2 regions of the Pseudalkalibacillus berkeleyi genome follow, and region 1 is predicted to be linked to the other one. Evidence: a T-box and tRNA genes for the amino acid it is inferred to sense, from the RefSeq annotation. Region 1 holds a T-box; the other holds one or more tRNA genes.
The links. A T-box is a leader RNA that pairs with one kind of tRNA and senses whether it is charged. The one in region 1 lies ahead of argS (arginine--tRNA ligase), so its partner is inferred to be a tRNA-Arg.

Region 1 (11,096 bases):
ACAAAACAGCACAAAATTAGCACCTGAAAAGAATGGCGATGCTAATGAAAATACCGAACAGGCAGCACCACCAGCTGAAGAAGCACCACCAGCAAGTGAAATTGGACCGATGGCCTATGATGAAGGCATTACGTATCATCCCGGGATAATAGAAGTGCCAGAAGAAAAGCAAGTGATCACCGTATATTATCCAGATCAGGAAGCAATGGGTGTAGTTCCGGTTTCAATATTAACGGATAAAGAAATGAATAGAGTAACAGGAATCGAAGAAGCGCTAGACATAATTTCCGCCGAAGAATTGGGCTTATCAGAATCAGTACTTGGAGATGTGAAACTTTCAGAAAACACACCAGATAATGCATTAGTTGTCGATATTGAACCAGGCTCTATCCAAGGATCGACGGGTGACCGAATCTTTCTAGATACTGTGAAAAATACAGCTTACCAGCTAGGTTATGATCATATCTACTTTAAATCAAATGGACAAGATGGATACGAATTCTCTCATTACGGAAAGATGAGTTCTGAAACTGTAAAAGCACCAGAAAAGGGCGTCTTCAGTCAGATATCGAGTAAAGGAACGTTATTCCTGATCAACGGAATACCGTTAAACAACGCACAACCTGAATCTTTAGATGAGACCCTACAATGGATGGGGAACGTAGTCGAAGGCTTCGGATATCAAGCAACGATACCAAAGAATGTGTATATCAAAAATGTAACAGATGAAAATAATACGGCTACGGTTGAGTTCTCAGAGGGTACGAAATTAGAAAATCATACGAGGTACTTGGCGATGATCGAATCCATACTGTGGACGGCAAGTCAGTTTGGATATGAACATGTACAATTCAAAGGGGCAACCATTGATCAAATTGGACCTTATTCTCTAAAAGAGTCGATCCCTGTATTAAAAGCACCGAATCTAGTGGAACCCATAACTGAATAGAATGTATACAAAAAGTGCTGATCCATCTGGATCAGCACTTTTATTCACCAAAAGGCAGTATTTTTACTTCTACACGTCTGTTTTTCGCTCGTCCTTCATTTGTATCGTTAGAAGCAACCGGTTGGAATTCACCGAATCCTGATTGACTAAATTTAGTAGGGTCGAGCTTTTCGTTTTGTAATAATAGTTCCATGAAATTGATGGAACGCTGTGCGCTAAGCTCCCAATTGGAGCGGAAATCATGGTTCTTAATCGGGATATTATCTGTATGTCCTGCGATCACGATCCGTCTTGGTGGATCAGTCACGAGCAATTGGGAAATCTCTTTTGCTAGTGTGATTGATTCTTTCTTAACGACTGCGCTACCTGAGTCAAACAAGGCGCGGTCTAAGATTGTGATGATTAAGCCGCTTTCCGTCAGAGTCGTTTTCAAACTCTTGTTAAGCTTGTTTTCGTTAATATAAGCATCAATTTTCTCTTTGATTTCTTTTAATTGATTTTGGTCAAATTCACCATTTGTTTTCTCTTGGTCATCAATTGGTATGATCGCACTTTCACTTGTAGGGATAGAAGTCTGTTCCACAATGCTAACAGGGCTTGTGTAATCAAGCGGTCCCGTTCCGCCGTTAAGTGCGGATTTAAATGAATTCGCCATGTTTTCAAACTTTGCAGCATCAACTGTACTCACTGCGAACAACACAATAAATAATGCGAGCAGTAACGTTAGCATGTCTGCATAAGGAATGAGCCAGGATTCATCAATGTGCTCTTCGTGTTTCTTCTTTCGTGTTTTAAGCATTTAACCCCTCTCCTTCCTGAGTAACAGGAGGTTCAACGTTTCTTTGGTTCGCTGGGATATAGATTTTTAACTTATCTTCAATGACTCTAGGTGAAGCTCCATCTTGGATTGATAAGATGCCTTCAACCATTACTTGCTTGACCATTACTTCTTGCTTTGATTTCCGCTTTAGTTTGTTAGCAAATGGATGCCATAGTACATAACCTGTGAAAATTCCGAACAACGTTGCAATAAATGCAGCTGCAATGGCATGACCTAACGCTTCAATGTCATCTAAGTTTCCAAGAGCGGCAATGAGACCGACTACAGCTCCTAGGACGCCTAACGTCGGTGCGTATGTACCCGCTTGTGTAAAGATCGCTGCTGAGCTTTCATGTCGTTCTTCCATCGCGACAAGGTCTTCTACCATCACGTCCCGGATGAATTCCGGTGTTTGACCATCAATGACCATCTTCATTCCATTTTTTAAGAATGGATCGTCAATTTCATCTGCGTGTGTTTCTAATGCAAGTAACCCTTCTTTTCTTGCGATCGTTGCCCAGTCAGAAAATATAGGAACCAACTCTTCGACAGTGGTTGTTTTTTTATCTGTAAACAATATTTTGAATAACTTCGGAAGCTTTTTCACTTCTTGCAAAGGAAAGGCAATCAAGACAGATGCGGCTGTTCCTGCAAATATTATCAACAAAGCAGCTGGGTTGAATAACGCTGTAGGGTTAACCCCTTTTAGTATCATTCCTACGCCGATTGCGATTACGCCAAGTATGACTCCGATTACTGAAGCTTTATCCATAAAAAATGTCATCCTCACTATAAACATTCTGTTGATCCTTGAAGTTCGATCATAATCTTTCGTTACTACTCATATCGACATCTTGACCGTAATTGTTTAATAGGGATTTGTGAGTTGTACATACATAAGTGAAAATAACCATCCATGGACATACTACACATCAAAGTGCGAATTGAAGTTTGGGCAAAGCCGTACTCGGAAACATAGAGATTAGGTATTGTTTAAGGGAGGTTGTCATATGACGAATGATAAAGACATTCAGATTTTAAGAGAGATGATTGATGATGAATTCAAAAAAGAATTGGCTGGAGATGTGAAGTCCGAAATGCCAGCTAAAGAAGAGAAGGATGGGGATGAAATAACGAATCCGTATCATATTGCACAACGTCTCATTGAGAGAGCAACCGAGACATTAGAGCTTCAAGAAGGTGTGTATGATATTTTGAAAAAGCCGAAACGAGTCATGAAAGTTTCCATTCCTGTTCGGAGAGATAATGGAGACGTTGTGAATTATACAGGTATTCGTGCGCAACATACCGATATACTTGGACCGACGAAAGGTGGGGTTCGTTTTCATCCAGGTGTAAATGAAGATGAAGTCATCGCCCTTTCTATGTGGATGTCACTTAAAACCGCAATTGTCGGGATACCATTTGGTGGAGGAAAAGGCGGTATTATCGTTAATCCAGAAGAGCTTTCAGAACGGGAAATTGAAGAGCTTAGTCGTGGGTTCATTCGTGAGTTAGAGCCGATCATGGGGCCCGAAAAGGACATACCTGCACCAGATGTGAATACGAATCCAAAAATCATGGGCTGGATGCTCGATGAGTTCGACCGACTGAGAGGACATAATGTTCCTGGTTTTATCACTGGCAAGCCGTTAATTATTGGTGGTTCAGAAGGAAGAGTCGAAGCGACTGGACGAGGGGTAGTCATTACCATTCGTGAAGCTGCTAAACGATTGGATTATGATCTCAACAAAATGACAGCTGTCATCCAAGGCTTCGGAAACGTTGGATCGAATGCAGCCAAATACTTAGAGGAAAGTGGCGTGAAGGTAATCGGGATCACTGATGCGAAGGGCGGCGTATACAATGAAAACGGGTTGGATATTGCGAGCTTAATTGAGTATGCCAAGGAAACCAAGACAGTCAAAGGATTTCCGGGTAGTGAAGATCTATCGAATGACGATTTATTCTCATTGGAATGTGATATTCTCATACCTGCAGCATTAGAGAATCAGATTACAGGAGATAACGCGAACCAAATTAAAGCGAAAATTGTTGCGGAGGCTGCTAATGGACCGACTACACCACAAGGTAACAAACTACTGGAGGACAACGGCGTCTTTGTGATCCCAGATATTTTATGTAATGCAGGTGGTGTAACCGTGTCCTATTTCGAATGGGTACAAAATGCGATGCACTACTCATGGAAAGAAAAAGAAGTGGCCGAAAAGCTCGAAGAAAAAATGGTAGATGCATTTAAAGCCGTTTATGATATGCGTGACGCCAAAAAGGTGAAAATGCGTGAAGCCGCATACCTTGTTGGTGTAGGGAGATTAGCCAAAGCGATGATCGCAAGAGGATGGATTAAAAACTGGGAGATGCCAATTGACTGCTAATCATGCTATTTTCTAGATAAAATTTCGTTTTTCTAGATAAAAATCATTTTTTCTAGATAACTGCATCAAACACAAGCTTTCAAACATAGTGATGATGATTTTTGTACACAAAAATCGACTATATTGCTTTTTTGCGAAGAAATATCGTAAAAAGCATACAAATAAACATGAAAAAGACCTTCTCCTGAGCAGATGAAGGTCTTTTTTGTATGGATGTTAGTTATTTCTTGCCATATTTAAGAATCGTAATAAATCACCGTATATCAAACTGTCTGAGAGTTCGAGTTCTTGTAAGTGTTGCTGAGCTTCGGTACAGGATTCGGGATTCACCTCTGCACCAGATGCTCGGTCATAGCACGTATCTTTCGTGTAGACGTAAGCGTCAGTGACAACACTTCTATCTCTGAATATTGCAACGTTCTTATGCTGCTCTGAAAAGAGGTCAGTTCCAAATTGAATACCTTGTTGTCCGATACCAAGTAAATTCAAGATTGTCGGCTTTAAGTCGATTTGACCAGAAACCTTTGAAATGGTTTTCCCTTTTTGACCTGGTATATGAATGATAAGTGGCACTCGTTGCAACTGGACATTATCGTAAGGCGTAATTTCTTCTTTATTTAATACTTGAGCAAGTGCGTCATTATGTCGCTCAGAAATGCCATAATGATCTCCATAAATGATGATCACCGAATTCTCATACAATCCGTTAGCTTTCAGCTGACCAATAAATTCTTTTATCGCTTTATCCGTATAGCTTACGGTTACAGGATACCGATCGACAATGGGATCATTTGTCTCGAATGTTGGGACCAATTGGTCGCTCTCATCATACTTGTAGGGATGGTGGTTCGTTAATGTAATAAATCTCGAATAAAATGGTTGCGACATTTCACTTAAATAATCCATGGATTGCTTAAAGAAAGGTCGATCCTTTAATCCATAATTGATTTGGTTGTTTTCATTGATTGTGTAATACTCTTGAGAAATATATTCATCATAGCCCATCGTATTATACATAATGTCCCGGTTCCAGAAACTCTTATTGTTTCCATGAAAGACCGCGCTGTGATATCCCTGTTTTTTCAGAATTTCAGGAGTAGCGAAGTATTCATTCAACGGATGTGTTTGGAATACAGCGCCCCTCGGTAATGGATATAATGAATTATCGAGTAGGAATTCAGAATCAGAGGTCTTCCCTTGTCCAGTTTGATGATAAAAATTATCGAAATAATAGCTGTCCTTTATGAAATCATTCAAGAAAGGTGTAATCTCTTTCCCGCGAACCTCTTTTCCAATTACGAATTGTTGTGTTGATTCCATTGAGATCAATATAATGTTCTTTCCTTCAGCAATTCCGTACAATTCGTCATTGACTGGTACATCTTTATTTTTCGTATATTCTATAATTTCTTCTACGTCAGAGTTGTTGGCCAGTGCTTTTTGAGCCTTTGTTTTGGATTGCAACAAGAGATCGTAGACGTGATAGTTATAAGTTCCGAGATTTTTCACGAGTAGTTCTCGGTCAAACGTCCGAGTAAGCAGTTGTGGTCTTTCGGACTCGGCTAGACCTAGATTGATTGCTAGAAAAAGGGTGGCAATGATCGCAAGCTTCATAAAGCTTTTGTTCGTAAACGACGACGGTTTCAAGGTTCCTCGTTTAACGAAATAGGAAATGACAATAATATCCAGAAAGAAGAAAATGTCATACCAATAGGTTTGTGCGACTAGACTATTGCCGATGTCGCCAACATTGTTTGTCTGAAATAATACAGGTACAGTAATGAAATCATTGAAAAATCTGTAATACAACGTATTGGAATAAAGGACGATTGAGAAGATTAGGGCCAAAATCCAAGTCATACGTTTTTGGAGCTTTTTGGGGAATAGGAAAACGAGTGCCATTGTGAAGATAACGGAACTTAAAGGATTGATGATAAGAATCAATTCCTGTATCCAGTTACTTGTAGGCAAATTAAAGCTTAATTTATAAACGACGTAGGTTTTGATCCACAATATTGTTGCAGTGATCACCAAGCTGTTCCTGATCCAACGCTCTTTCATGAGAAAACCTCCGAATTGCTAAAGACATACATTCATTTTATAGACGATTAGGAACGAAGAAAGTTCCATGAATTCTTATTTGTATTCAAGTAGACTATTCATTATCATAGCAAAATTCCTGTATATGGAAAAGTGTCATAACAAAAGTATTCGTGCTACTTTCCTATTTCTTTACCCTTTGCTATTGCCAAGTACACAAAATCTAACTATAATGATTAAAAATTACCAATTACATTTGATGATGAGGAGAGTAAATTTCAGGGCACATGCTAGCGAGCTGGAGTTGGTGGAAGTCCAGTATGAGCTGAAATTGAACCGCACCTCTGAGATGCTTATTTGAAAACAAGTAGATTAAGCCGTTCCCAGCGTTAATGGGTTAAGTGGATCCAAATTTAATTTTGGATAATTAGAGTGGTACCGCGGGCATAACTCGTCTCTCAATTTATTGAGAGGCGTTTTTTTATACACAAAAAAGGAGTGAAAACGGATGTCGATTAAAGATTATACAGCGCATCAATTAAGTATCATTATAGATTCTTTGTCAGAAGAAGATTTGAAAAAATCCTTAGAGGTCCCTCCAAATCGAGAAATGGGTGATCTCGCTTTTCCTTGCTTCATACTGGCAAAGCATTTGAAACAATCACCTGTACAAATTGCAAAAGAGCTAGAGGGAAAGCTTTCAAGTTCGGACGTATTTGACCGAGTAGAGGCTACGGGACCTTATTTGAATTTGTTTTTACCGAAGAGAAAACTGACAGAGCAAGTCATCAGCGAAATATTGGTTGATGGCGAGCAATACGGAAGTGTGAAAGCGAGCGGTCACCAGATACCAATCGATTTATCTTCACCGAATATCGCCAAACCGTTTTCAATGGGACATTTACGATCTACAGTGATCGGAAATGCGGTCGCGAACCTAGCAGAAAAGAATGGCTATAAACCAATACGCATCAATCACCTAGGTGACTGGGGCACACAATTTGGCAAACTAATGACCGCTTATGAAAAATGGGGAAATGAACACGCCGTAAGAAAGAGCCCGATTAAAGAATTGAATGCACTATATGTCTTATTTCATGAAAAAGCGAAGGAAGACCCTAGCCTAGATGACGAAGGTAGAGCTTGGTTCAAAAAGCTTGAAGGCGGAGATTCCAACGCAACAGCTTTATGGAAATGGTTCAGAGAGGAATCCTTAAAGGAATTTGAAAAAATTTATGAACTCTTGGATGTATCTTTTGACGCGTATCCTGGAGAATCTTTTTACAATGATAAAATGCAAGCCATTGTAGATGAGCTCAACGAGAAAAAGCTGTTAGTTGAATCTGATGGGGCGATGGTCGTTGATTTAGAGGAATTCGATATGCCGCCTGCATTAATTCAAAAGAAAGATGGCGCTTCCTTATATGCAACGCGGGATTTGGCAGCAGCTAAGTATCGAAAGAGCACATATCATTTTGCAGAATCATTATATGTGGTCGGTCATGAACAGTCCCTTCATTTCCAACAAGTGAAGAAAGTATTGCTCAAGCTAGGTTACGATTGGGCAGAGGACATGAAACACATTCCTTTCGGGATGATCCTACAAGATGGGAAGAAGATGTCTACGCGTAAAGGAAAGACGGTACTACTTGAAGAAGTATTAAAGCAGACGATTGAACAAGCAAAACGGAATATTGAAGAGAAGAACCCGACGCTTAAAGCAAAAGAGCAAGTAGCAGAAATAATCGGTGTAGGTGCAGTCATTTTCAATGATTTGAAACAATCTCGTCTAAATGACGTGGAGTTTGACATTGAACAAATGCTTCGATTTGAAGGGGAAACAGGTCCTTATATTCAATATACCTATGCAAGAGCTTGTACGTTATTAACGAAAGGCTCTTGGGGAGAAATGAAAGAAACAAATCCACCATATAATATAGATGAAGCGTACTTATGGGATCTTATTTTAACGCTAGAACATTTTCCGAGCATAGTAGAGCGCGCATTTCATGAATATGAGCCCTCTATTCTTTCTCGTTATTTAATTGTATTAGCACGTTACTTCAATCAGTATTACGGAAAAGTCCGCATATTATCTGGCACTGATGAGGAACAACAAGCCAGACTTCATCTCGTTAAATCGGTAACGGTCGTCTTAAAAGAAGGACTTAGATTGCTTGGTATAAAGGCTCCAGAGAAAATGTAAAGTAGGTGAGAGGATTGAGCAAGAAGAAGAGGGGATGCATTCATCATATTGAGTTATATGTTTCAGATTTAGAACGATCAGTGGATTTTTGGGGATGGCTCCTTACAGAGCTTGGATATTCTGAATTCCAGAAATGGGAGCAGGGCATAAGCTACAAACTAAACGATTCTTATCTCGTATTCGTTCAAACTGAACAAAAATATTTAGATGTTCCTTACCATCGATGTCGAGTAGGTTTAAACCATTTAGCATTTTATGCAGAAAGCCGAGAGCATGTAGACGAGCTGACAAAAGATCTGAAAGCGAAGGGGACGAATATACTTTACGAAGATCGACACCCGTACGCTGGAGGGATGAACTATTACGCCGTCTATTTTGAAGACCCGGATAGAATAAAAGTAGAAATTGTTGCCCCTTAAGTAAAAGGACTCAGAGAGAGGTCCTTGCTTATCCTGAAAAAGAGAGCGGGCTTATTTCAGTACTCGCAAAAAGGTTTAGCGCTCACCTTTAAGAGAGGGTGAGCGCTAATTTCATGATTTTCAATAAACTTTAATTATTACTGCATCGGCACGAGTGTAACTGTCCAAACGTCTTTTTGTTGATCACGAATAAGTCGGAAGAATTTCTGATTTTCTCCTGTACCGCCCCATGTAATATATGCATAGGAGGATCCAAATTCGTCTATTTGATAGGTTACATCTACTTCTTTAACCTTCTTCAATTCTTTAAGGAATTTTTCAGTCCCCGCTTTAGCTTCTGGCGTATCTACTCCATCAAAATAAAATTGTTTTGATGGCATTACTCCAGCTGGATCTTGATAAAACATATGATATTGTGTCTCGTGGTCTTCATTTTGAGAGGCGTAAAAATAAATTTGCATGACTTGAAAAGCGCTAAGGTCCTTTAATACCTTTTGGTCCTGTTCCGCTTTGAGCGTTTCATAAACCGCTACTAGTTTGTCTGGCAACGGTAATATAGGTTCGTGAATCGTTGTCTTCTCAATATCTTCATTTGCTGGAGGAGAAAGTTTTTCTGAACCGGCCTTCGGTAGTTTACTTTCCTGTGCGGTTAAAGCCTTATCAGAGCTAGGACCATTTTGATCTTGGTCATTTAAGCTTTCACTCGTTGCTAACTGTGCGGACGATTCGCCTTGGTCAGGTGAATTGCTAGCATGATCTGCAGGCATGTTATCAAATGCGATTTGCACGATGGCAAGAAGGAGGACAAGGCTGACGGCTGTACTCATGATTGGTTTCCAGTTCGTACGTAGGAATGAAAACCTACCTGTACGTTTTTTTGCAATCTTATCTCTTATTTGTTTTCGTTGCTTATCTGTAAATCTACTTTCATTTGACATCATCGTATTAAGTGTTTTGTTTAAATCTTTAAGTTGATCTTCCATCATCCATGCTCCTTTCTGATGTGATGACTTCTTTTAATAGTTGTCTGCCACGATGTAAGCGGGTTTTTATAGTCGATTCATTTATAAGAAGCATTAAGCTAATTTCTTGTACGGAAAGCTCTTCAAAATAATAGAGCAGTAGCATTTCTCGATATTTTATTGGCAATGAGAGCACTTGATTGGCGAGTACCTGTTTCTCATCCTTTGCCAACAGATCACTCTCGGGTGTTTTTAAATCTCCCTTCATCCATCGAGAGATTTTATCTGTAAATTGTAGATTACGGAAAGACCAGGTTCTATGATAATCATGACAACGGTTAATCGTAATCCGGTAAATCCAAGTCTTTACAGAAGATTCACCCCGGAAAGTATCTAATTTCGTATAGCAAGTAACAAAGACTTCCTGAACGATATCCTCAGCTCTTCCCCAGTCCTTTACATAAGTGTAGGCAAGGCGAGTCAGTTTCTCCCCGTATTGGTCCATCATATGTTCAATGACTTCTTCTTTCGGGTAACGACCGATGATCTTATCCAACTGGATATTCGACCGTTGCCGCGGCTGATATTCCTCCAACCTGGTAACCTCCTTTAGCGTCCTTTAATAATCAGACGTAGCCCATTTCAAATACGTTTCATGAATGATGGAATTAATTGATTAAAACAAGTAAAGTAATAGTTAAACGTGCTTATTATCCATTATATAACTGATTGATGGTAGAGGGGGATTGTATATGGAAACGACGAAAAAACGAAGAAGATGTAACTGGTGTGAGGATGATCCAATGCTTATGGATTATCATGATCACGAATGGGGGCAGCCATTGGATGATGATAACGATCTGTTTGAGGCATTGACACTCGAAATCTTCCAAGCAGGACTAAGCTGGAAAACGATTCTTCATAAAAGGGAAAACTTCCGTACAGCATTTGATGGATTTGAGATTCATAAGGTGAGTGAATATAAAGAAGAGAAGATTGAGGAATTGTTGCAAAACAAAGGAATTGTTCGACATAGACGGAAAATAGAAGCGACGATTCATAATGCAAACATAGCACTAGAGTTGATTAAAGATCATGGAAGTCTTAAAAACTATTTTGATTCGTTACCTAAAGAAACATTAGAAAAACAAAAAGAAATAAAGAAAACATTCAAACACGTCGGACTCACAACAGCCGAAAGTTTCCTTATGGCAGCAGGATATATCCAGCCAGATCATAGTGAGGAGTGTTTTAAGACAAAAAATAGAGGAAACCTATAGCGGTTGCCTCTTCTGTTCAAGCTG
Region 2 (11,096 bases), on a different contig from region 1:
AAATCAATCATGGGTGTTATGTCTTTAGGGATTCAGCAGGGGTCAGAAATTACAATCAAAGCAGATGGAAATGATGCTGACGAAGCACTATCTTCTCTTAGTGAACTATTAAAAGAAGAAGGACTTGCTGAGTAATGAGTCAATGCATTACAGGGATCGGAGCTTCATCAGGAATTGCAATTGCGAAAGCATTCAAACTTGAAAACCCAGCCCTAGACGTTGAAAAGAAGTCTATCGAAGATCCTTCTGAGGAGATCGATCGTTTCAAGCATGCGATCGATCAATCTAAGATTGAACTTGAGGCGATTAAAGACCATGCTGAAAAGGAATTAGGAGAAGATAAGGCAGCTATTTTTGCTGCCCACCTTCTTGTCCTAAAAGACCCTGAGTTGATTGATAATGTAAAAGATAAGATTAAAGAAGAGCTTGTAAACGCTGAAAGTGCTTTAGATGAGATAACAGGTATGTTCATTTCGATGTTTGAGAATATGGACAATGAATATATGAAAGAACGTGCAGCCGATATACGAGATGTTCGTAAGCGTGTGTTAGCCCATTTAATGGACATTGAATTTAATACACCTAGTATGATTACTGAAGAAGTGATCATTATATCTGATGATTTAACGCCATCTGATACTGCGCAATTAAACCGACAATTCGTCAAAGGGTTCGCTACTGACATCGGAGGTAGAACATCTCATTCTGCGATCATGGCACGATCGATGGAAATACCTTCTGTCGTGGGGACGAAAACCATTACAGACTCAGTTGATAATGGAACGACAGTCATCATAGATGGTATTGATGGTCATGTCATCATCAATCCAACTGCTGACGAACTTGCTACCTACGAGAAGAAAAAAGAACAATACACACAACAAAAGAAAGAATGGGCTAAGCTCGTAACTGAACAAACTGTTACAGCAGATGGTGTCCATGTCGAGCTTGCAGCCAATATAGGAACGCCTAAGGATGTGCCTGGGGTTCTCAACAATGGTGCTGAAGGAATTGGGTTATACCGGACAGAATTTCTATATATGAACCGAGACCAGTTACCGACAGAAGAGGAACAATTTGAAGCTTATAAAGAAGTCCTTTCAAAAATGGAAGGTAAACCGGTCGTCATTCGGACGTTAGATATCGGTGGAGACAAAGAGTTGCCATATTTGAACCTACCTAAGGAATTAAATCCATTTTTAGGTTACCGTGCAATTAGGCTATGCTTAGATCAACAAGAGATTTTCAGGACGCAATTAAGAGCACTTTTAAGAGCAAGCATCTATGGGAACCTAAAAGTCATGTTTCCAATGATTGCAACTTTGGAAGAGTTTCGTCAGGCAAAAGCAATACTGCTAGAAGAGAAAGAAAAACTTGTTCAGGAAAAGATTGAAGTTTCCGAGATGATAGAAATAGGGATGATGGTTGAAATTCCTTCAACAGCAGTAATGGCAGACATATTTGCAAAGGAAGTTGACTTTTTCAGTATAGGTACTAATGATTTGATACAGTACACATTTGCAGCCGACCGGATGAATGAACAAGTTTCATATCTATATCAACCATACAATCCATCTATTTTGCGATTGGTTAAGAATGTAATAGATGCAGCTCATAAGGAAGGCAAATGGGCAGGTATGTGTGGTGAAATGGCAGGAGATGAAATTGCTATACCGATTTTGCTTGGATTAGGTTTAGATGAGTTTAGTATGAGCGCAACCTCTGTATTGCCAGCTCGAACACAGCTACTAAACTTGAGTAAGGAAGAAATAGCGAATCATATAGACTTGATCTTGAACTTAGAAACCGACCAACAGGTAAAGCAATACGTAGAAGAGCATTTCTTAAAGTAACAGGTGAAGACTGATTCAACACTAAACGTGTTGAGTTAGTCTTTTTTTATTGGTATCGATATTTCCAAATGGTTGGAAGCGCAAAATATAAAAGTTGAAAAAACAAACAAAACCAATCAAAATAGATGTAATAGTATGTTCAGGAGGTTACGTCTTTGGAAAGTAAAGAAGTAAAGATTAACGAAATGGAAAAATCATTAAGAAAAATTTCAGGACACATCAAACAAAAGGGAAGAGAAATATTGAATGATTTCTCAATTACTCCTCCTCAGTTTGTTGCTCTACAATGGTTATTTGAACAAGATGAAATGACGATTGGTGATTTATCCAATAAAATGTACTTAGCATATAGCACAACCACTGATTTAATTGATCGAATGGAGAAAAATGGGTTGGTAAAGCGTATACGCGATCCTAATGACCGTCGCGTTGTACGTATACAGAAACTCGATAAAGGGTACGAAATAATAGAAGAAGTCATTAAAAGAAGACAGAACTATTTAAAGGAATTGACAGATTCTTTTTCTGCAGACGAGATTGAAAACCTCCACCAAAGTCTTCATCTTCTTTATGACAAAATGAACATGTATCACCCTAACTAGACATGTAAAGAAAATGAGGGGTTTAATTGAAAAGAGCGATTGGAATTATTGATTCAGGTGTAGGCGGTATGACGGTTGCAAGGGAAGTCATGAGGCAACTGCCAAAAGAAAAAATATATTATCTTGGAGATACAGCCCGATGTCCTTATGGCCCTCGCCAATTTGAGGAGGTGCGGACATTTACTTGGAATATGATACATTATCTTCTTGGCAAAGATATTAAGCTCCTTGTTATTGCTTGTAATACAGCAACAGCAGCGGTATTAGATGAAGCTCAAAGAACCTTATCAATACCCGTCGTAGGCGTTATACACCCGGGAGCACGCGCTGCGATCAAGGTTTCCATGAACCGTGAAATTGGTGTGATTGGGACAGAAGGAACGGTAGCAAGTCGAGCATATGTGCAGGCTTTACATAGTATTGATAGTAAGGTAAATGTACACAGTCTAGCATGTCCTGAATTTGTACCTTTAGTTGAGAGCGGAATGGTTCATGAAAGAGATACAAAAAGAATTGTTTATGAAAGACTAGCGCCACTAACAAACCTACCGATAGATACTCTCATTTTGGGATGTACACATTATCCGATCTTAAAGCCAGTCATTGAGGAAGTGATGGGATCATCAGTCTCAATTATTTCATCCGGATCTGAAACCGCACGTGAAGTGAGTACGATTCTTTATTACAGTGAGCAATTGAATAAAGGAGATCAACTTCCAGAGCATCGTTTCTTTACGACAGGTCCTAATCAAATATTCAACAGACTGACACAAGAGTGGTTTGATCAAAGTATAAAACATATCGAACATATTGAATTGTAATTAAGGGGCTGTCCAGAAAATCAGTGAAAACTGACCTTCTGACAGCTCCTTTGTTAAATAAAGATAATGATTTCTTCGAAATTCACTCCCTTTCCGCGGGCGAACCGCGAGCCTCCTCGCTCACCTCATATTCCAGTAGTTAAAGTTTGCTGCGGGGTCTCGCCTGGCTCGCTATTCCCGCAGGAGTGTCGTGAATTTCGTTGAAATCAACAACAATGTTTGCTGAAGGTATTATTTTCTGTTAGGGACTTATTTAGACAGTCCCTTTTTCTTATAGAAGGTTTATATCGAATAATTAACTAAAAAAGTTTTTACATTTAGGTGGAACGGTATTTCAACTATCTTTAACAAGCATTTAAGAATTTTATAAAGTTAAAAAGATAACTTTGGTCTAATTGGACAGATGGCTCGTATATATAGTAGTACAAACCACTGTGGGAGGGAATTGAATGAGAAAAAAGCAGAGAAGGATCGTATTCGTCTCTCTTTTAACAGGTCTATTAATCGTGTCATCTGGATGTGGACTGTTAACTGAAAAAACAAATAATGAAATTGATCCGCCTAAAGAGGTTAACTATCTCGACAAGGGAGAATCTCTTGATGAAAATGGCAAGGATACCGATGCTATGGCAGGTGGGAAAGATGCCCCAGCAGGTGCAACTGATTCACAGCAATTGCAAGTATACTTAATTAATGAAAACGGATTAGTCGTTCCGCAAACGATGAACTTACCACTATCACAAGAGCCTGCAAAACAAGTGGTCGAATACTTAGTCCGTGATGGAAAAGTATCAAATATGTTGCCAAATGGAATGAGGGCTGTATTGCCAGCAGGCACAGAAGTCTTGGATGTGAACATTGATCAAGGAACTGCTGTTGTTGATTTCTCTGAAGACTTTAAGGAGTATGCAGTTGAAGATGAACAAAGAATTTTACAATCGTTAACTTATACGCTCACTCAATTTGATAATATTTCAGCCGTGAAAATTAGGATTAATGGAATCGACCAAAAAGTAATGCCAGTTAATCAAACGCCAATTGGAGAAAGTATGACGCGTGCAGACGGAATCAATATAGAAACAAACGGCGTTGTTGATATCACAGGTAGTGATACGGTCACTGTATATTTTGTGGGAGCAAGTGATGGGAAGTATCAATATGTACCTGTAACAAGGGTTGTTTCATCTAAAGATAATTTAGTGAAATCAACGGTCAATGAATTGTTGAATGGTCCCTCTCTTCAATCTGGTTTACTAAGTGACTTTAGAAACACGGTAGAACTAGTAAGTGCTCCGGTGGAAGAGAATGGTGTTGTAACACTCAACTTTAATGAAGCGATTTTAAGTGAATTAGACAATACGGCCATTTCAAATGTGGTACTCAATTCTCTCGTATTATCCATTACTGAATTGACGGGTGTAGAGAAAGTATCTATAAAGGTAAATGGCGAAGCAGAGGTTCTAACTGAAGTTGGGAAAAAATTAACGGAGCCTGTCTCAAGACCTGTAGAAGTAAACACAGTAGAATTTTAAATTGTAATTATGTTAGTATAAGATAGGATGAGGCGGTCTTGAAGCCGCCTTTTTCTTGTTTCTATAAGCAGGTGTAACATACATGTAGAACTTTAAATTTAAATCATGAACGACTAACCTAAATGAATGCTAAATAGTTGGTCATACTAATCGATAGTGTTTGAAAAAAGGGGAGGAAATGACGATGAGAACGGATGGCAGAACAAGCGATCAGTTAAGAAATATACATATTGAAACAGATTATACAAAGCACCCTGAAGGTTCGGTGCTCATATCTATTGGCGACACAAAAGTGATTTGTAATGCAAGTATAGAGGAGCGGGTACCTCCTTTTATGCGTAACCAAGGAAAAGGGTGGATCGCAGCTGAATACTCAATGCTTCCACGGGCAACTGAACAACGTAACATTCGAGAATCGAGTAAAGGTAAAGTTTCTGGACGAACGATGGAAATCCAACGTTTAATCGGAAGGGCACTTCGCTCAGTAGTAGATTTAAATCAAATTGGTGAGCGAACATGTTGGATTGATTGCGATGTCATACAAGCTGATGGTGGTACTCGTACTGCAAGTATCACAGGTGCATTTGTTGCAATGGCAATCGCATTTAATCGTTTAATAGAGAGAGGCGTCATTAAAAAGATGCCAATTAGGGAATTTATTGCAGCAACATCTGTTGGTGTTGCACCTGAAAAAGGAGAAATCCTTGACCTTTGTTATTTAGAGGATTCAAAAGCGCATGTCGATATGAATGTAATTATGACGAGTGAAAAGGAATTTGTAGAGTTACAAGGTACAGGTGAAGAAGCAACATTCTCGTATAAGCAATTACAAACGTTACTTGAACTTGCAGATAAAGGGATCACTGAGCTAATCGAACATCAAAAGGAAGCGCTCGGAGATATCCAACATCTAATAGGAGAAAAATAATATGAACGAGATCATTATCGCTTCTCATAATGAAGGGAAAGTTAAAGAGTTCCGCTCGATGCTCAAACAATTTGATGTTTCGGTTGTATCATTACGAGACCTTGATTTTCATGATGAAATTGAAGAAACAGGATCTACGTTTGAAGAAAATGCTTCAATTAAAGCAGAAACCATTTCAGCTCACTTTCATCAACCTGTCATTGCTGATGATTCCGGTCTCGTTATAGATGCATTAGACGGGAGACCTGGCGTATTCTCAGCTAGATACGCAGGCGAAGACAAAAACGATGATGCGAATATGGATAAGGTCCTTTATGAACTGAAGTCTGTCCATGAATCTGAACGAACGGCACAGTTTGTTTCTGTTTTAGCCATTGCAATTCCGGGTAAAGAGACTACTATTGTTAAAGGCACTTGTGAAGGAATCATTTCTCAAGAAAAAATAGGTGAGCATGGATTCGGATATGATCCTGTTTTTTATGTGCCATCTCTAAAAAAAACAATGGCTCAACTAGAGCCTAGTCAAAAGAATCAGATCAGTCACAGAGCTAATGCATTAAAAAAATTGCGCGAACAGTGGTCTGAAATCTTTTAGTTCGCTATAAGGAGGACCTCCATCTTGAAGGTACTAGTTGTAAGCGACAGTCACGGTCTCTCAGAAGAACTTAAGGAAATCCAAGAAATGCACAAGAATCAAGTTGATGTGATGATACACTGTGGTGACTCGGAATTGGCAGCGGATCATCCATACTTACGTGCTTTTTATAATGTGCAAGGGAATATGGATCTTGCGCATGATGATTTTCCAAATGAAACTTTAGTCGAAGAACAAGGATATCGTTTATTTGTTACACATGGACATCTGTATAACGTTAAAATGTCATATATGAACTTAGCCTACAGAGCTGAGGAGTATGGGGCAGACTTCGTTTTCTTTGGTCACTCTCACGTCGCGGAATCTTTTGAGTCGAATGGGATGGTCTTCGTCAATCCAGGTAGTATTAGATTGCCTAGAGGTCGCAAAGAAAAAACATATGCGATTTGCGAACGCGAAGACCGAAACAAGATAAACGTGAGATTCTTTGAATATAACGGAAACGAATTGTCCGATTTATCAACTGAATATAGACTGTAACAAAATGGACTCACGACTTTTTAAAAAACCATTGACAATTTTCAGCGCGTACGATATATTAAATATTGTCGCTGATAAACGTGCGGGTGTAGTTTAGTGGTAAAACAAGAGCCTTCCAAGCTCTGGTCGTGAGTTCGATTCTCATCACCCGCTCCATTTAATTATCGCATATAATTTTACACATTTTTATTAAGTCCCAGTAGCTCAGCAGGATAGAGCAACAGCCTTCTAAGCTGTCGGTCGGGCGTTCGAATCGCTCCTGGGACGCCATTACTCAATACATACAAACGCTATTTTCACATCAAAGTGAGAAGGAGCGTTTTTTTATTATTTAGTGATAATTTATGTAAAGACACTTGTTAACACCGATTAGGTTGATTAGATTTGTTTTTAGTTAGTTAAACTGCTAAACTTACTTTAAACGATTGAAAAAAGCGGGGAGATTGATTTGGAAAAAGACCATAAAGGGCCGCGTGACAGTAAAATCGTTTACTTCCCAAACCTTACTGCAAAGCTTGTGAATAAGGGAATGTCAGCCCTTAAACAAAAGAAATTTAAAGAATCACTCAATTATTTTCAGCAGCTGATTGAAATGGAACCTGATCATCCTCAAGGGAATATTGGTGTTGTATTAAGTTTGGTTGAATTAGGCCAGCTTGAAGATGCGAAAGTAAAGTGTGATGAAATTTTAAAGAAAGACATTGGCGAGTATTATGATGTCTTACAAATATACATATCGATTCTAATTCAGCTCGGAGACTATGAGGATGTAGTCGAAATATTAGAGGCTGTCATACAAGAACAAAGTCTCCCGCCACAAATGGCTGAGAACTTTTACCAACTTCTTTATTTCAGCAGGAAAATGGCCGAAGATGAATCGCAAGGTCTCGATGTGAAAAATGAGATACCAGAGTCTGTATCACCAACTGATCTCAACAACTTAGAATCGCAGCTGAAATCTGGAGACTCAAAACAACAATGGCAAGCTGTACAGTCAATTGAGATGCCCGATCATCCTGAGATTCGCGAACAATTAAAAAGGTACCTTACATATCCTGACGGAAACCCATCATTAAAAACGATTGTGTTACAAATGTTAAAAGATGGACCGGCACATGAAACAGTAAATGTACATAAGTTTGGAAAATCAATCGATATTCATACAGGTGATCTTGAAGACATACCTGAGGGTCAATTTTATCGACTTGTTAAAAAGATTATCGTTCATGAATTGGAGCAAAACAATCCGACTTTACTAGAAATGGCTGTTCAAATTTGGGACCATTATTTATTTATGGTGTATCCATTCCAGCCTGAACCATTAAATGAACAATTATGGGCAGTAGCGGTCCTAGAAGTTGCACATCGACTAAACGGACTTGAGTTTGATGGAGATGAATTACAAATTGCGTTTTCGCTCGATGAACAAACGGTTGAAGAAGTCGTTGAAAAGATTCTCGAAATAGAACGCATTTCCGTGAAAGATATTGGATTACCGGATGATCAACCGAACTAGTTGAAAACCAATGGGCATGTGTTATAATGTAGTGGTTGTAAACTCATTCGAACGTTAATGAAGTAATAAGAAGATATATGTTGGAGGGAAATTAGTCATGAGTGCAAAATGGGAAAAACAAGAAGGCAACCAAGGTGTATTAACAATTGATGTTGATGCAGAACGTGTTAACGAAGCTTTAGACCAAGCATTCAAAAAGGTCGTAAAAAAGGTGAATGTACCTGGATTCCGTAAAGGGAAGGTACCTCGTCCTATGTTTGAAAAGCGTTTTGGAGTAGAAGCTCTTTATCAAGATGCTCTAGACATCTTGCTGCCAACCGCATACAGTGAAGCTGTAGAAGAAACTGGAATTGATCCAGTTGATCAACCTGACGTTGACATCGAGCAAATGGAAAAAGGGAAAAACCTTATTTTCAAAGCGACAGTTACTGTAAAACCTGAAGTGAAACTTGGAGAGTACAAAGGACTTGAAGTTGAAAAGCAAGACACTGAAGTAACCGATGAACACGTACAAGAAGAATTGACTGAGCTTCAAAAGAAACATGCTGAACTTACAGTTAAAGAAGAAGGTAAAGTTGAAAGTGGAGACACTGTAACAATCGACTTTGCTGGTTATGTTGATGGAGAAGCATTCGAAGGCGGAACTGCTGAGAACTATTCTCTTGAAATCGGATCTGGATCATTCATTCCAGGTTTTGAAGAACAACTAGAAGGCGAAGAAGCTGGTGCTGAAAAGGATGTTGTTGTAACATTCCCTGAAGAATACCATGCTGAAGAGCTTGCTGGTAAAGAAGCTACATTTAAGGTTAAAATTCACGAAATTAAGCAATTAGAGCTTCCTGAGCTTGATGATGAGTTTGCTAAGGATGCAAATGAAGAAGTTGAGACGCTTGATGAATTGAAAACGAAGATTAAAGAACGTCTTCAAGAAGAAAAAACAACTCAAGCTGAAAACGAAATGAAAGATCAACTCGTTCAAAAAGCTTCTGATAATGCAGAAATTGATGTACCAGAAGCAATGGTTAATGCCGAGCTTGATCGTATGATGAAAGAATTCGATCAACGCCTACAAATGCAAGGTATGAATCTTGATATGTATTATCAGTTCTCAGGAACATCAGAAGATCAATTGAAAGAGCAAATGAAAGAAGATGCTGAAAAGCGTGTTCGAACGAACTTGACTCTTGAAGCAATTGCTGAAACTGAAAACATTGAAATTAGTGATGAAGAAGTTGAAGAAGAAATCACTAAGATGGCAGAAATGTACCAAATGGAAACAGATAAAATGAAACAAATGCTTGCAATGCAAGGTGGACCTGATCTTCTTAAAGGTGATTTGAAAGTTCGCAAGGCAATCGATTTTCTTGTAGAGAATAGCAAGACTGTTGCATAATATAGAATAAGAATGACTACAGAACAAGGCGCGAGTATTCGTGCCTTGTTTTGTAACAATAACAAAAAAATTCTTGATTTATGGAATTGCATCTATGAAATATGACTATACTGATACATATCACCATGTTTGAATTCACATACTAAAAGCTTTATTATTTTTGTTTTACTCATCTTCATGATAAAATTGTCTACATACAATAGTTTCATCATTAGAGCGTTTTGTTACTCAAAAACATATTGGAAATGTTTCGATGTGTAAAATACACTTGTTAACAAATAACTAAAGTAACAATTCATCCAAACCATTTTTAGGGGTGATCAGATGTTTAAATTTAACGAAGAAAAAGGACAATTAAAATGTTCTTTCTGTGGTAAAACACAAGATCAAGTACGTAAACTGGTCGCAGGACCAGGTGTCTATATCTGTGATGAATGTATTGAACTTTGTACAGAAATCGTAGAAGAAGAGTTAGGCACAGAAGAAGATGTTGAGTTCAAGGATGTTCCTAAACCACAAGAAATCCGACAAATTCTCGACGATTATGTAATTGGTCAAGACATGGCTAAAAAGTCATTATCAGTTGCAGTTTATAATCACTATAAACGAATCAACGCATCTAAAAAATCTGATGAAGTTGAACTTGCAAAGAGTAATATCGCAATGATCGGGCCTACAGGTAGCGGTAAGACATTACTCGCGCAAACACTCGCTCGTATCCTGAATGTTCCTTTCGCGATTGCGGATGCAACGTCTCTTACTGAAGCTGGATATGTCGGTGAAGATGTTGAAAACATTCTACTTAAGCTGATTCAATCTGCAGACTATGATGTGGAAAAAGCTGAACGTGGGATTATTTATATCGATGAAATCGATAAAGTCGCACGAAAATCTGAAAATCCATCTATAACGCGTGATGTTTCAGGTGAAGGTGTACAGCAAGCCTTACTTAAAATTTTAGAAGGAACGGTTGCAAGTGTTCCTCCTCAAGGTGGACGTAAACACCCTCATCAAGAATTCATTCAAATTGACACGACGAATATTTTGTTCATTTGTGGTGGTGCCTTTGATGGTATTGAACAAATCGTTAAACGTCGATTAGGTAAGAAAGTGATTGGATTCGGTACCGAAACATCTGAAAAAGCTGACTTGAAACAAGGCGAATACTTATCAAAAGTATTACCTGAAGACTTGCTTCGTTTCGGGTTAATTCCTGAATTCATTGGACGTCTTCCTGTAACAGCGAGCTTAACGCCGCTTGATGAAGAGGCACTAGTCGAAATCTTGACGAAGCCGAAGAATGCACTTGTGAAGCA

Region 2: it has a tRNA-Arg gene. The T-box ahead of argS (arginine--tRNA ligase) is inferred to sense a tRNA for this amino acid. The anticodon was not compared.

The regions. Positions count from the first base shown of each region.
Region 1 is NZ_JAKIJS010000003.1:23,754-34,849, reverse strand. It holds gene L2716_RS16755 (GerMN domain-containing protein) at 1-949, shown strand, start outside; gene motB (flagellar motor protein MotB) at 990-1,748, opposite strand; gene motA (flagellar motor stator protein MotA) at 1,741-2,541, opposite strand; gene L2716_RS16740 (Glu/Leu/Phe/Val family dehydrogenase) at 2,843-4,165, shown strand; gene L2716_RS16735 (LTA synthase family protein) at 4,382-6,226, opposite strand; T-box leader at 6,456-6,667, shown strand; gene argS (arginine--tRNA ligase) at 6,714-8,411, shown strand; gene L2716_RS16725 (VOC family protein) at 8,426-8,830, shown strand; gene L2716_RS16720 (hypothetical protein) at 8,968-9,813, opposite strand; gene L2716_RS16715 (sigma-70 family RNA polymerase sigma factor) at 9,797-10,387, opposite strand; gene L2716_RS16710 (DNA-3-methyladenine glycosylase I) at 10,545-11,072, shown strand.
Region 2 is NZ_JAKIJS010000001.1:1,967,556-1,978,651, reverse strand. It holds gene L2716_RS10440 (phosphocarrier protein HPr) at 1-135, shown strand, start outside; gene ptsP (phosphoenolpyruvate--protein phosphotransferase) at 135-1,853, shown strand; gene L2716_RS10430 (MarR family winged helix-turn-helix transcriptional regulator) at 2,039-2,455, shown strand; gene racE (glutamate racemase) at 2,482-3,276, shown strand; gene L2716_RS10420 (GerMN domain-containing protein) at 3,726-4,808, shown strand; gene rph (ribonuclease PH) at 4,993-5,736, shown strand; gene L2716_RS10410 (XTP/dITP diphosphatase) at 5,738-6,331, shown strand; gene L2716_RS10405 (metallophosphoesterase family protein) at 6,356-6,871, shown strand; tRNA gene L2716_RS10400 (tRNA-Gly) at 6,954-7,027, shown strand; tRNA gene L2716_RS10395 (tRNA-Arg) at 7,065-7,141, shown strand; gene L2716_RS10390 (tetratricopeptide repeat protein) at 7,320-8,387, shown strand; gene tig (trigger factor) at 8,485-9,780, shown strand; gene clpX (ATP-dependent protease ATP-binding subunit ClpX) at 10,105-11,096, shown strand, end outside.